2 regions of the Orrella daihaiensis genome follow, and region 1 is predicted to be linked to the other one. Evidence: predicted binding sites of a transcription regulator. Region 1 holds the regulator's gene; the other holds the start of a gene.
What was found. Region 1 encodes sigma-54, which starts transcription at its own class of promoters, with help from an activator protein. Its sites were predicted from a motif close to TGGCANGNAANCTGCTTT; they were not measured.

Region 1 (5,796 bases):
TCAGGATCACCCGTAATCCGGTGCTTGATGAGTTTGAACGGTGAGTGCAACGAGAGATACTCGCGCTCAAAAATTCCATACACATCACGCGCACTGACCTCGCGCCCGGTTTCATCGGTCACTCGCTGGATGGCCCGACTGAACTCAATCTGCAATCGACGCGGCAGCGCCAACCCTTGCTCTTGCTCAAGCAAATATGACACCCCGCCTTTACCTGACTGGCTGTTGACCCGGATCACGGCGTCATAACTACGGCCCAAATCGGCGGGGTCAATGGGCAGGTAGGGCACTTCCCAAACGGCATCCGGCTTTTGCACGGCGAAGCCTTTTTTGATGGCATCTTGGTGCGACCCAGAAAACGCCGTAAACACCAGATCACCCACATAGGGATGGCGTGGGTGAACGGGCAACTGGTTGCAATGCTCCACTGTGCGGCGAACCTCATCGATATCTGAGAAATCAAGCCCAGGATGAATCCCTTGGGTATAGAGATTTAACGCCAAAGTCACCAAGTCCACATTGCCGGTTCGCTCGCCATTACCAAACAAACACCCCTCAATACGATCAGCACCCGCCATCAGTCCGAGCTCAGCAGCAGCCACAGCGGTGCCACGATCATTGTGTGGGTGCAGGCTTAATACGATGCTGTCGCGGCGATTGAGTCGTGTGTGCATAAACTCGATCTGATCCGCGTACATATTGGGCGTGGTGGCCTCAATCGTGGCGGGCAAGTTAAACACAATCTTTTTTTGTGGGCTCGGGTTCCAAGCCTCAGTCACCGCATTGCACACCTGGAGCGCGAATTCCGGCTCGGTGGTGCTAAAAACCTCAGGGGAATACTCGTAGTACCAATCTGTCTCTGGATGCTTGGCCATGCACGCCATCACCGTCTTGGTGCCGTCGACAGCCACTTGCATGACCTCTTCTTTGCTCATGTTGAACACGATCTTGCGAAACGCCGGCGCGCAAGCGTTATACAAGTGGATCATGGCTTTCTTGGCACCCGCAGCTGCCTCGACCGTGCGCTCAATCAACTCGGGGCGCGCCTGCGTCAAGGCAATGATAGTCACGTCCTCAGGGATGCGCTTCTCATCAACGAGTTTGCGCACAAAATCAAAGTCTGTTTGAGAGGCTGACGGAAACCCGACCTCGATCTCTTTAAGACCGATGCGAATCAGCATGTCAAAAAACTCCAACTTGCGCTCAACGCTCATGGGCTCAATAAGCGACTGATTGCCATCGCGCAAATCGGTGCTCATCCAGATTGGGGGGTGGGTTATTCGTTTGCTTGGCCATGTGCGCTCAGAAAAGTCGCGCTCAAATGGCTTGAAAGGAATGTACTTGGTGGCTGGGTTTGCAAGCATTTTGTACCTCTTTTGACCTGCTTTGCAGGCAATCATCTCTTTTGTTCGAAATTAACTGGATAGACGACCAGACGATTCACCGTCTGTCGCAAATGTGGCCAAGGGCTGCCGGACTGCCACGGGGCACTAGGCCCGGCAACCGATCGGTAGTAGTAGGGGAAGTAGGGCCGATGAGCCGGCACCAGAGACGCAACCTTCAAATGACGCAAAACGACCGGGAACGAGCGTTCCCTTGGCTGCATCAAAACGGTTGGTAATTGAGTTCATAAGTCGTAGATAAACACAAAATACGATATTTGGCAAGGGGTTAGCGACTAAAGGACATCCATCCGAATAACAAAACACCTTCGGATCGAGCAAACTTGCAGCTAATTCACCACAAATCAGTCACCGTCTCTGTGCTATCAGTACTCGTGGGTCAAGCGTCAGGCGATGCACTGCCTGGCGTCTGACCGTCGCGTGCCGACAGGAGAACCTGATGCTGGGCTCTGGCAGTTGCCAGTTTGCGTACGCGGCCACGCCTGAGTTGTTCACGAGCAGCGATCAAGTCACCAATGGTGACTGGACCCGCTTCCTTGTCCCATACCCACAGTAAAACATCTACACCCTCAGGACTCATGCCTTGAGCGAGCTTTTGCACATCGGCCACCGAGACAGACACCTCTCGACCGGCCTTGACACTAGACTTTAGCCAGCTACGAGCCAGCGACAGTACAATCAATGTGAGTATGATGGTGACTGCCCACCATAAATATGGGTTGATTCGAGTCAGAAAAGTGACGACCTGTGTCCCTAAGGACTGTAGCCCCTCGTAACTGACCAGTGATCCTCCGATCAGAATCTGCTTGGCAACCCAGAGCCAGGCCAAGGCTGCCAGCACTAGCACAACGCTGCGCCAGATCCAGCGTGGTAGGCAAAGGCGACGAAGCAACGAGCTTAGCTGCCCGATATCAGTTTTAGTGGTCAAGGTAGATTCATCCGTACGCATAGGCGACATTGTAAGCATGGTTAGGCAATCTTTAGACATCCGTTTAGGTCAACATCTTACGTTGACGCCTGCCTTGCAACAGTCGATCAGGCTGCTGCAGCTATCTAGCCTTGACTTACAGGCTGAAATTGAGCGGGCGCTTGACGAGAACCCGATGCTCGAGGCTCAGGCTGGTGAGGATACTGCCGAAGTGCTAGCTGTGGTGCAGGAGGTTGAATCCGCACCGGAGCCTGACAAGCAAGCTGAGCTCTACAGCAGCACCCGGCGCAGCCGTGACGATGACTATGCTGAGAGACCCGAAACCGGGGCAAGCCTGACATTACGCGAACATCTACTGAGCCAGCTTGGCACCACCCGAGTAAGCGCACGTGATTGCGCGCTGGTGAGTCTATTGATCGATGACCTAAACGATGACGGATTTCTGGAGTCGTCTCTAGCGACTATCTTAGAGATGCTAGATCCGGCCACCGGTGTTGAGTTAGACGAGTTACATGCAGCACTACGACTCTTACAGTCGTTTGAACCGAGCGGTGTAGGCGCTCGCGATTTGTCTGAGTGTCTGTGCTTGCAGCTCGAGCAACCGGACTACGACTGTCTACCCGGCTTACGTGATGAGAGCATTCTGAGGATCGCCCGTTTAATTTGTAAAGACCACCTCGCTACCTTGGCAAGTGGCAACCTAACCAAACTACAAGAGCTCCTTGGTTGCGATACACCAACGCTTCAGCAAGCTCACGCATGCATCCTTCGCTTAAATCCGCGCCCGGGTAGCCCATGGTCCAAACCCGCTGCTGATTACGCCATCCCAGACGTCATTGTGCGCAAAACCGCTAGCGGCTATCGCCCTGTACTGAATGAATCTGCGCTTCCCAAGCTGAACATCAACGCGGTCTATGCAGAAGCGCTCGGCTCAGCACGCTCGGGTGAGCACTCTGCTTTGCAAGGACAGCTGCAGGAGGCACGCTGGTTGATCCGTAATATCAATCAACGATTTGAGACGATTCTGCGAGTGTCGGATTTTATCGTGACACATCAACAAGCCTTTTTTGATGCGGGTTGGGGTGCGCTGAAGCCGTTAACTCTTCGCGAGGTAGCCGCGGAACTCGGGTTACATGAGTCGACGATTTCACGTGCGACTAACCAGAAGTACATGCTCACTCCTTTTGGGACCGTTGAATTAAAGCGATTTTTTGCCACGGGGCTGAGCAGTGGTAATGGTGAGACCACCTCTTCGATGGCCGTACAGACCAAGATTCGCCATCTGATAGAGCAGGAGGACGCCAATAAACCCCTGTCTGATGGCCAACTTGCAACCTTGCTTGATAAAGAAGGGATTCAGGTCGCCCGCAGAACGGTGGCTAAGTACCGTGAACTGATGCGGATTCCCAGCGCCTCTCTGAGGAAATCGCAGGCACTTGCCCGTCGCTAAGTAGTCTTAGTTGACCAAATTATTGGTAGATGGACACAACGGATGGCGTCCCCAGGCACGGTTGGGATCACAAAACTTTTTTCTGGCACGTTCGATGCAGCCTGGCCGAGAAAAAAATCCTACGTTGTCACAAGCGTCGATAGCATCGGCGAGTTGCTCATCCCAGGAACGCGTGACCGCCGGCGCCTGGGCTACTTGCACAGGCTCTTGCGCAGACGGCGCTGGCGCGGCCGCAGCCGTTAAATCGACCATTGCCACGTCTGCCTCGCCTTGTCCCAAACCAGCACCAGCCCCAGATAGCATGTCAGACACTGTGTAAGACTGGTCGCCACGACCAAGCACCACCATCGGGTCAAGATTGCTCTCAAATAGAGACACCGCCTGCACTTCCCACATAGGCTGGATTTTTTCCATTGGCTGACCAAGTGACCCGTCTAGCAACGGTTGCGGCGGGATGGCAGCCAAAGGCCTGCCAGCGGCATCACGCACAATCTCCGGCGGTCGGGTTGTATTGGTGCGTGCATCGGCCGAAATGGTTGGGGCCTGATCAACGAGCCAGTTGCCAACACCAATGCCTGCAGCGGCCGAAGCGCCGAGCATCAACACCACCAAGACAAACAACACACGCCAAGACATAAGTTTTAAAGAAAATCCCTGTGTAGGCCCAAACTACTGAAACACCTTGCCACCGTGCTCTCGCATCGTGTGAAACTGTACATCGGGATAGCGGTCCTGAACTACCCGTAACTGGGCCGGTGATCCCGCGAGGTAAGCCGGCGCCTCTACGACATCATAGGCAATCTGGGCCGCGTTGGCATCTAAAAACTTGGCCAATACCTTAGGGTCATCAGCAGTGACCCAACGCGCCAAGGTAAAGCGCGCCGGCATTAACCGGGCTTCTACACCATATTCGGTCTTTAAGCGATGGATAACGACCTCAAACTGCAACTGGCCAACCGCGCCAAGTAACAAGGTAGCACCTGCGGCAACTGGCCGAAAGACCTGGATTGCACCTTCCTCGCCTAGTTGGGTCAAACCAGTACGTAACTGTTTGGTGCGTAATGGATCTTTAACCTCCACGGCCTGAAATAATTCAGGCGCAAAAAATGGCAGGCCCGTAAAGTGAAGGACCTCGCCTTCGGTCAACACGTCTCCGAGATGCAATATCCCATGGTTGGGAATTCCAATCACATCACCCGCGAACGCCTCTTCGACCAACTCGCGCCGCTGCGACAGAAATGACACCACATTGTTTGGGCGGATCTCCTTCTGATTGCGGCTGACTTTCAGGCGCATGCCTCGGTTAAATTGACCAGAACTGACCCGCACAAACGCAACCCGATCACGATGGGCCGGATCCATATTGGCTTGCACTTTGAACACGACGCCAGTGAATTTACCCTCATCGGGGTTGACTGTGCGCTCTAACGCCTGTCGCGGCCCTGGCGCTGGCGCATACTTGACCAAAGCCTCGAGCACTTCTTGAACCCCGAAATTATTGATCGCAGACCCAAAAAATACTGGCGTCTGGCGACCTGCCAAGAACGCCTCATGATCAAAAGCCGGCGAGGCCGCCTGCAAAAGCTCAATTTCCTCGCGAGCCTGCAAAAAAGCCTGGCCAAACTTTTGTTCTAACTCTGGATTATTCAGCCCCTCAATCGTCTGGTCTTCCTGCTCGGGACGACGGTCGCGTCCCGATTGAAACAATCGCATGCGATCAAGCTGCACATCAAATACACCTGCGAATTGCTTACCCATTCCAATCGGCCAAGAAAACGGCACCACATCCATACGCAAATGTGACTCAACCTCTTGAATCAAATCAAGCGGTGGTTTGACCTCCCGGTCAAGCTTGTTGATAAAAGTGATGATTGGTGTATTGCGTGCGCGGCATACCTCTAGCAAGCGAATCGTTTGCGGCTCAACACCGTTGGCCGCATCAATCACCATTAAAGCTGCATCAACGGCGGTCAAGACGCGATAGGTGTCTTCAGAAAAATCTTGGTGACCAGGTG
Region 2 (5,796 bases), 1.4 Mb from region 1:
GGGTGATTCAAAGGGTTGTTTAACGCTGTGAAGTTAGTCCAGTCATTCTCAATTTCAGGCCCGTCAGCAACATCAAACCCAATCGATCCAAATATCGCCTCGACTCTTTGCCAAGTACGAATAACGGGGTGCACGGCTGCAGCACCCACGCCTCGTCCGGGTAATGTGACATCAACAGTCTGCTGAGCCAACTCTTTGGCCAAAGCAGCGTCAGCCAACGCCTGACGCCTAGCGTTAAGTAAAGCTTCTATTGACTGTTTAGCGGCGTTGATGCGCGCACCTTCAGCTTTCTTTTGCTCGACATCAAGTTTGGACAAACCCTTCATCAGCTCAGTCAGCGCGCCCTGCTTGCCGAGATATTTGGCTTTGGCATTTTCGAGGCTAGCTGCATCTGCCGCAGCTTCAAAAGCTGCACTTGCCTGGGAAACGAGTTGTTGTAGTGTGTCGGACATGACAGTAATCGCTTATTACTGGGCAGCGCTCGCGCGCTATTTCCACAAAAACGAACGGAGCCATGAAGGCTCCGTTCGCAAGGTCAAAACACCTAGGTTTCAGAAGTAACTCTGAAACCTCGTCTTACGACGCTAGCGCAGACTTGGCCTGATTGACAATAGCCGCAAAACCGGCCTTGTCGTTGACTGCCATGTCTGCCAACACCTTGCGATCGAGCTCAATCGCTGCTTTTTTCAGACCAGCGATAAAGGTGCTGTAGGTAACGCCATGCTCACGCGTCGCAGCGTTGATACGCGTGATCCACAAAGCACGGAAAGTACGCTTTTTGTTACGACGGTCACGGTAGGCGTACTGACCAGCACGCATGACAGCCTGTTTGGCAACACGAAACACATTACCGCGGCGCCCACGATAACCTTTGGCGGCGGCAATGACTTTTTTGTGACGGGCACGTGCGGTTACACCGCGTTTAACTCGAGGCATCTCTCTCTCCTATCAGGCAAACGGCATCATGGCGCGCACGGATGCGACGTCAGACGCGTGAACAGCAGTAGAGCCACGGAGGTGGCGCTTGTTCTTGGTCGTTTTTTTGGTCAGGATGTGACGCTTAAAAGCCTGACCGCGCTTGATGGAGCCGCTGCCCCGCACAGAAAAACGCTTGGCAGCGCCTTTCTTGGTTTTCATCTTCGGCATGATGTTTCCAGTTATGACATGTCGCCTAGGTGCCTTGCCGCCGTTGGCAAGTACTTTTTGACCCGGCCACACTTCTTATCCTGTCTAGCCCACACAAAGTGCCAGCAAATTCAGGAAAGCCTTTGATTATATAGCAAAAAATCAAACTTTGTTTTACCAGTCACCGCCAGAGGGCACCATTAAAGAACTCAGCCCTTAGCGTTTTCAAGTGCCGTGATTCTTTGCTCTAAGGCCTGTATTTGTCGCTCTAGACCCTCAACCTTGGCGACAGCCTGCCTCAGCAGATCAGACTGAATGTCAAACTCCTCTCGAGTCACCAAATCGAGCTTACTGAAGGCCTGACTCATGAACGCCCTTACATTCCGTTCTACATCGGCAGCTGGGCTACGGCTAATCAGGTCAGAAACATTCTTTTGGAAGGCATCTAGCCAGGGATTTGGTTGCATGTCTGGCACTCCTTGTCATGACTAAAAAACTAACTAAGTTGAGTGTATCGCCACATAACCAATAAGACCATCCCGTCCCTGTTGGCCCGCACCCATTCGAATTTGTGCCTACAGACTCTGTGACCAATCCACTCGGGTCTGCTCGTCAATGTTGCAGCGCAACCCACTTTTGCACCAGATCAGTGCTTCAAGTCAGCTAGGTGCAAGGCCTTGCACCAAACTCAGGCAAATTCTTTTGTTTTAAAGCTGGCACGGCATTTGCTTTGTGGTGTGTACCTGTTCCCTGACTAAAAGGAAAACCCATGAAACTAGTGATTGCGATTATCAAGCCATTCAAGCTTGACGAAGTCCGGATCGCTCTGTCGGCACTCGGCGTACAGGGCCTGACTGTAACGGAAGTCAAAGGATTTGGCCGACAAAAGGGTCACACCGAGCTCTATCGTGGCGCTGAATACGCCGTTGATTTTCTGCCCAAGCTTCGTATTGAAGCTGCAGTGAATGACGACATCGTTGAGCGTGTACTGGAGACCATCCAAGAATCCGCCAAGACCGGCAAGATCGGTGACGGCAAGATTTTTGTGGCGCCACTCGAAGAAGTCATTCGGATTCGTACTGGCGAATCTGGTCCTGATGCCCTGTAACCAAAAGGAAAATCACGATGAATACCGAAATTATTGACGTGCCAGCACAGTTTTTTCAGCTTCAGTACGCTCTAGACACGTTCTATTTCTTGGTCTGCGGGGCTTTGGTGATGTGGATGGCTGCAGGCTTTTCCATGCTCGAGGCTGGGTTGGTCCGAGCCAAGAACACCACTGAAATACTCACCAAAAATATTCTGCTCTATGCGATTGCCTGCACCATGTACATGGTGGTCGGCTACAGCATTATGTATGACGGCGGATTCCTTCTAGCTGGCATTACAGGTGATGGTGTATCTGATGAAGCGACCTATGCACCGTCAGCGGACTTTTTCTTCCAGGTGGTGTTTGTGGCAACTGCCATGTCCATCGTATCTGGCGCCGTTGCTGAACGCATGAAGCTCTGGGCATTTGCACTGTTTGCCGTGGTGATGACTGGCTTTATTTACCCGATGGAAGGTTCCTGGACCTGGGGTGGCCAATCCGTATTTGGCATGTACAGCCTTGGTGATCTGGGTTTTCTGGACTTTGCAGGGTCTGGCATCGTTCACATGGCTGGTGCTGCTGCTGCCTTGGCGGGCGTTATCTTGCTTGGCGCCCGTAAAGGCAAATATGGTGACAAAGGCGAGGTGCGCGCTATCCCTGGCGCCAATCTCCCGCTTGCCACGCTTGGAACATTCGTGTTGTGGCTCGGTTGGTTTGGCTTTAACGGTGGCTCGGTATTGGCAACGGCCTCAGTAGAGTCGGCCAATAGTGTGGCGGTGGTCTTCATGAACACCAACGCAGCGGCAGCTGGCGGCGTGATCGCTGCCCTGATTGTGGCCAAGATCATGTTCGGCAAGGCTGACCTCACCATGATTCTGAACGGTGCTCTGGCTGGGCTGGTTGCCATCACTGCCGGGCCAGACACACCATCACCGCTTGCGGCAACCCTGATTGGCGCGGTCGGCGGCGTATTGGTTGTTTTCTCGATCATCGCCCTCGACAAAATGAAAATAGACGATCCTGTCGGAGCGATATCGGTGCATGGCGTGGTTGGTATCTGGGGTTTGCTCGCAGTGCCAATCACCAACGCTGATGCAACCTTTACCGCTCAGATCATCGGTGCATTGACAATCTTTGTATGGGTCTTTGTCGCTAGTTTGATCGTTTGGGGAATCATCAAGGCCATCATGGGTATCCGTGTGAGCGAAGAAGAGGAGTATCAGGGCGTAGACATTGCAGAGTGCGGCATGGAAGCCTACCCCGAGTTCACCATGAAGTAACACCAAACGCGGCCACTGAAATACCGTGGCTACTGCTGGACTTAACGAGAGGCGGCTTCACCGCCTCTCGTTATTTATGTCTTCATCATTAATGCAAGGTGTCCATGCAGTTAGGATGATCGAATCACCCTAATTCAGGTCATCTGGATGAATTGACTGCGCACGGTTTAATGCGGCAGCGACTTTTGTGCGCAGCGCATTAGAGTGGGCTCGAAGAATCTGCTGCTTGACATCTAGCAATTGCCTAGGATGCATAGAAAACTGCTGCAAACCCATACCCAACAATAGGCGTGTCAGATTTGCATCGCCCGCCATTTCTCCGCAAACAGAGACTGGCTTGCGAAACCGCTCACCGGCGTTAATCGTACCGGCGATTAAGCGTAAAACGGCTGGATGTAGCGGATCGTAGAGTGGTGACACCTCGGAATCAGCTCTATCGATACCCAGCGTGTATTGAATCAAATCGTTTGTTCCGATCGACAAGAAATCGAAAGCATCAGCAAACGGTTCAATCGCGATCGCCATTGCGGGCACTTCAACCATCGCGCCGATCGGTACGGTGGGGTCGAAAGCGATACCTTGCGCACTCAATGATCGTTTGACTGACTCGATCATTTCATACGTTGCCCTCACCTCTGCGAGGCTGGTGATCATTGGTATTAACACCCTCACCGAACCAAACGCCGAAGCTCGCAGTATTGCGCGCAATTGAGCCGCAAACAGCTCGGGACGGGCAAGACAGTAGCGAATCGCTCTCTGGCCCAAAGCAGGGTTAGTGGCAACCGTTGCTTCACCGTCGAGCGATTTGTCTGCACCAATGTCCAATGTTCGAATGGTCACGGGGCGGTTACCCATTTGCTGCACCACAGACTGATAGGCGTGAAACTGTTCCTCTTCACTTGGCAAGTTTTCACGGCCCATGAATAAAAACTCACTGCGAAACAGTCCAATACCCTCTGCTCCCTGGCTTAATGCCAAGCCGACCTCATCAGGCAGTTCAATGTTTGCCTGTAATCCAATTCGAACTCCATCGAGTGTTTGACAGGCAATATCCTTGATACTGAGCAATGCCCGACGCGAGTCGGCATATTGATTCGCCAAAGCCTGATAGCTTGCGATTTGGGCAGGCGTCGGATTGATCAGAACCGCACCACTTTGCCCATCAAGGATCAGATAATCACCATCGCGCGCAACCTGCCGAACGTTACCCAAAGCGACCACTGCCGGCACGCCCATACTGCGCGCCACGATCGCCGTGTGCGATGTTGGGCCACCCAAATCAGTCACGAACCCAGCAAATCGGGCACCTCGCAAACGAATCATGTCAGCCGGGGCAATATCGTGAGCAACCACAATCAAAGGGTCACCGCTATCACTGACCCCTTCGAGCGCGGAAATTACCTTCGTACCCCGAAGCGTGTGCAACACTCGTTCAACCACTTGCCTGACATCAGCCCCACGCTCGCGCAAATACTCATCGTCCATCGCCGAGAACTGCTCACCTAGCAATTGTCCCTGAGTGGTCAAAGCCCACTCGGCGTTGTATTGACGCTCCCTGATCAATGCCAAACTTTCTTCAGCCAACAAAGGGTCTTCGAGCAAGAGTTGATGCACGCTCAATATCGCAGCGAGTTCACGCGGCGCGTCAGCCGGCAACGTGCTAGCCAGCTCGGTCAGCTCTTCGTGTGTAACCTTGAGCGCTCGTTGCAAGCGCTCAGTTTCTTGCTCGACGGATTCTGGTGCGACGCGATAATGCTCAACCTCGAGTGCTGCTGCGCCCAGCACAACGGCTCGGCCCATGGCATAACCACTTGCCACCGCTCGCCCGTAAAGGCAAATCATGGCGCCTGGATTATCCGCCGAATGATGTAGATGACTATTCGCCTTCGCCAAACTTGTCATCAAATAACCCCTTGATGGCATCCAGTGCTTGTTGCGCATCGCCACCTTCGGCTTCGATCTGTACCGTCGTACCCTTGCCAGCGGCTAGCATCATGACGCCCATAATACTTTTAGCATTAACACGCCTGGCGTCCTTTGCAATAAAGACGTCACTCGCGAACTGTCCGGCAAGCTTGGTTAGTTTCGCTGCAGCGCGGGCATGCAAGCCAAGTTTATTGGAGACCACCAAATCGATTTGCGGCATAACGCAAGTTCCAAATGTGAATCACTATCGTTAATCGAGTCACAGCCCACTGGCCGTTATTAGATTTAAGAGTCTACACGCTTGATGGTTTGTCGAGCACCTTCGAGGGCGACTTGCACAATCTCGTTCAGATCACTCGTAGCGTAATTGATCAC

Region 2: DHf2319_RS07615 (P-II family nitrogen regulator) is a predicted target of sigma-54. The motif match lies at 1,840-1,857, and genes of this name have one in related genera.

What each region holds. Positions count from the first base shown of each region.
Region 1 covers NZ_CP063982.1:224,874-230,669, reverse strand. The annotation lists gene leuA (2-isopropylmalate synthase) at 1-1,364, opposite strand, end outside; gene DHf2319_RS01045 (hypothetical protein) at 1,783-2,331, opposite strand; gene rpoN (RNA polymerase factor sigma-54) at 2,369-3,781, shown strand; gene DHf2319_RS01035 (hypothetical protein) at 3,788-4,417, opposite strand; gene DHf2319_RS01030 (peptide chain release factor 3) at 4,451-5,796, opposite strand, start outside.
Region 2 covers NZ_CP063982.1:1,656,478-1,662,273, forward strand. The annotation lists gene pheS (phenylalanine--tRNA ligase subunit alpha) at 1-452, opposite strand, end outside; gene rplT (50S ribosomal protein L20) at 577-936, opposite strand; gene rpmI (50S ribosomal protein L35) at 949-1,146, opposite strand; gene DHf2319_RS07610 (accessory factor UbiK family protein) at 1,335-1,592, opposite strand; gene DHf2319_RS07615 (P-II family nitrogen regulator) at 1,895-2,233, shown strand; gene DHf2319_RS07620 (ammonium transporter) at 2,251-3,495, shown strand; gene ptsP (phosphoenolpyruvate--protein phosphotransferase) at 3,625-5,313, opposite strand; gene DHf2319_RS07630 (HPr family phosphocarrier protein) at 5,372-5,641, opposite strand; gene DHf2319_RS07635 (PTS sugar transporter subunit IIA) at 5,707-5,796, opposite strand, start outside.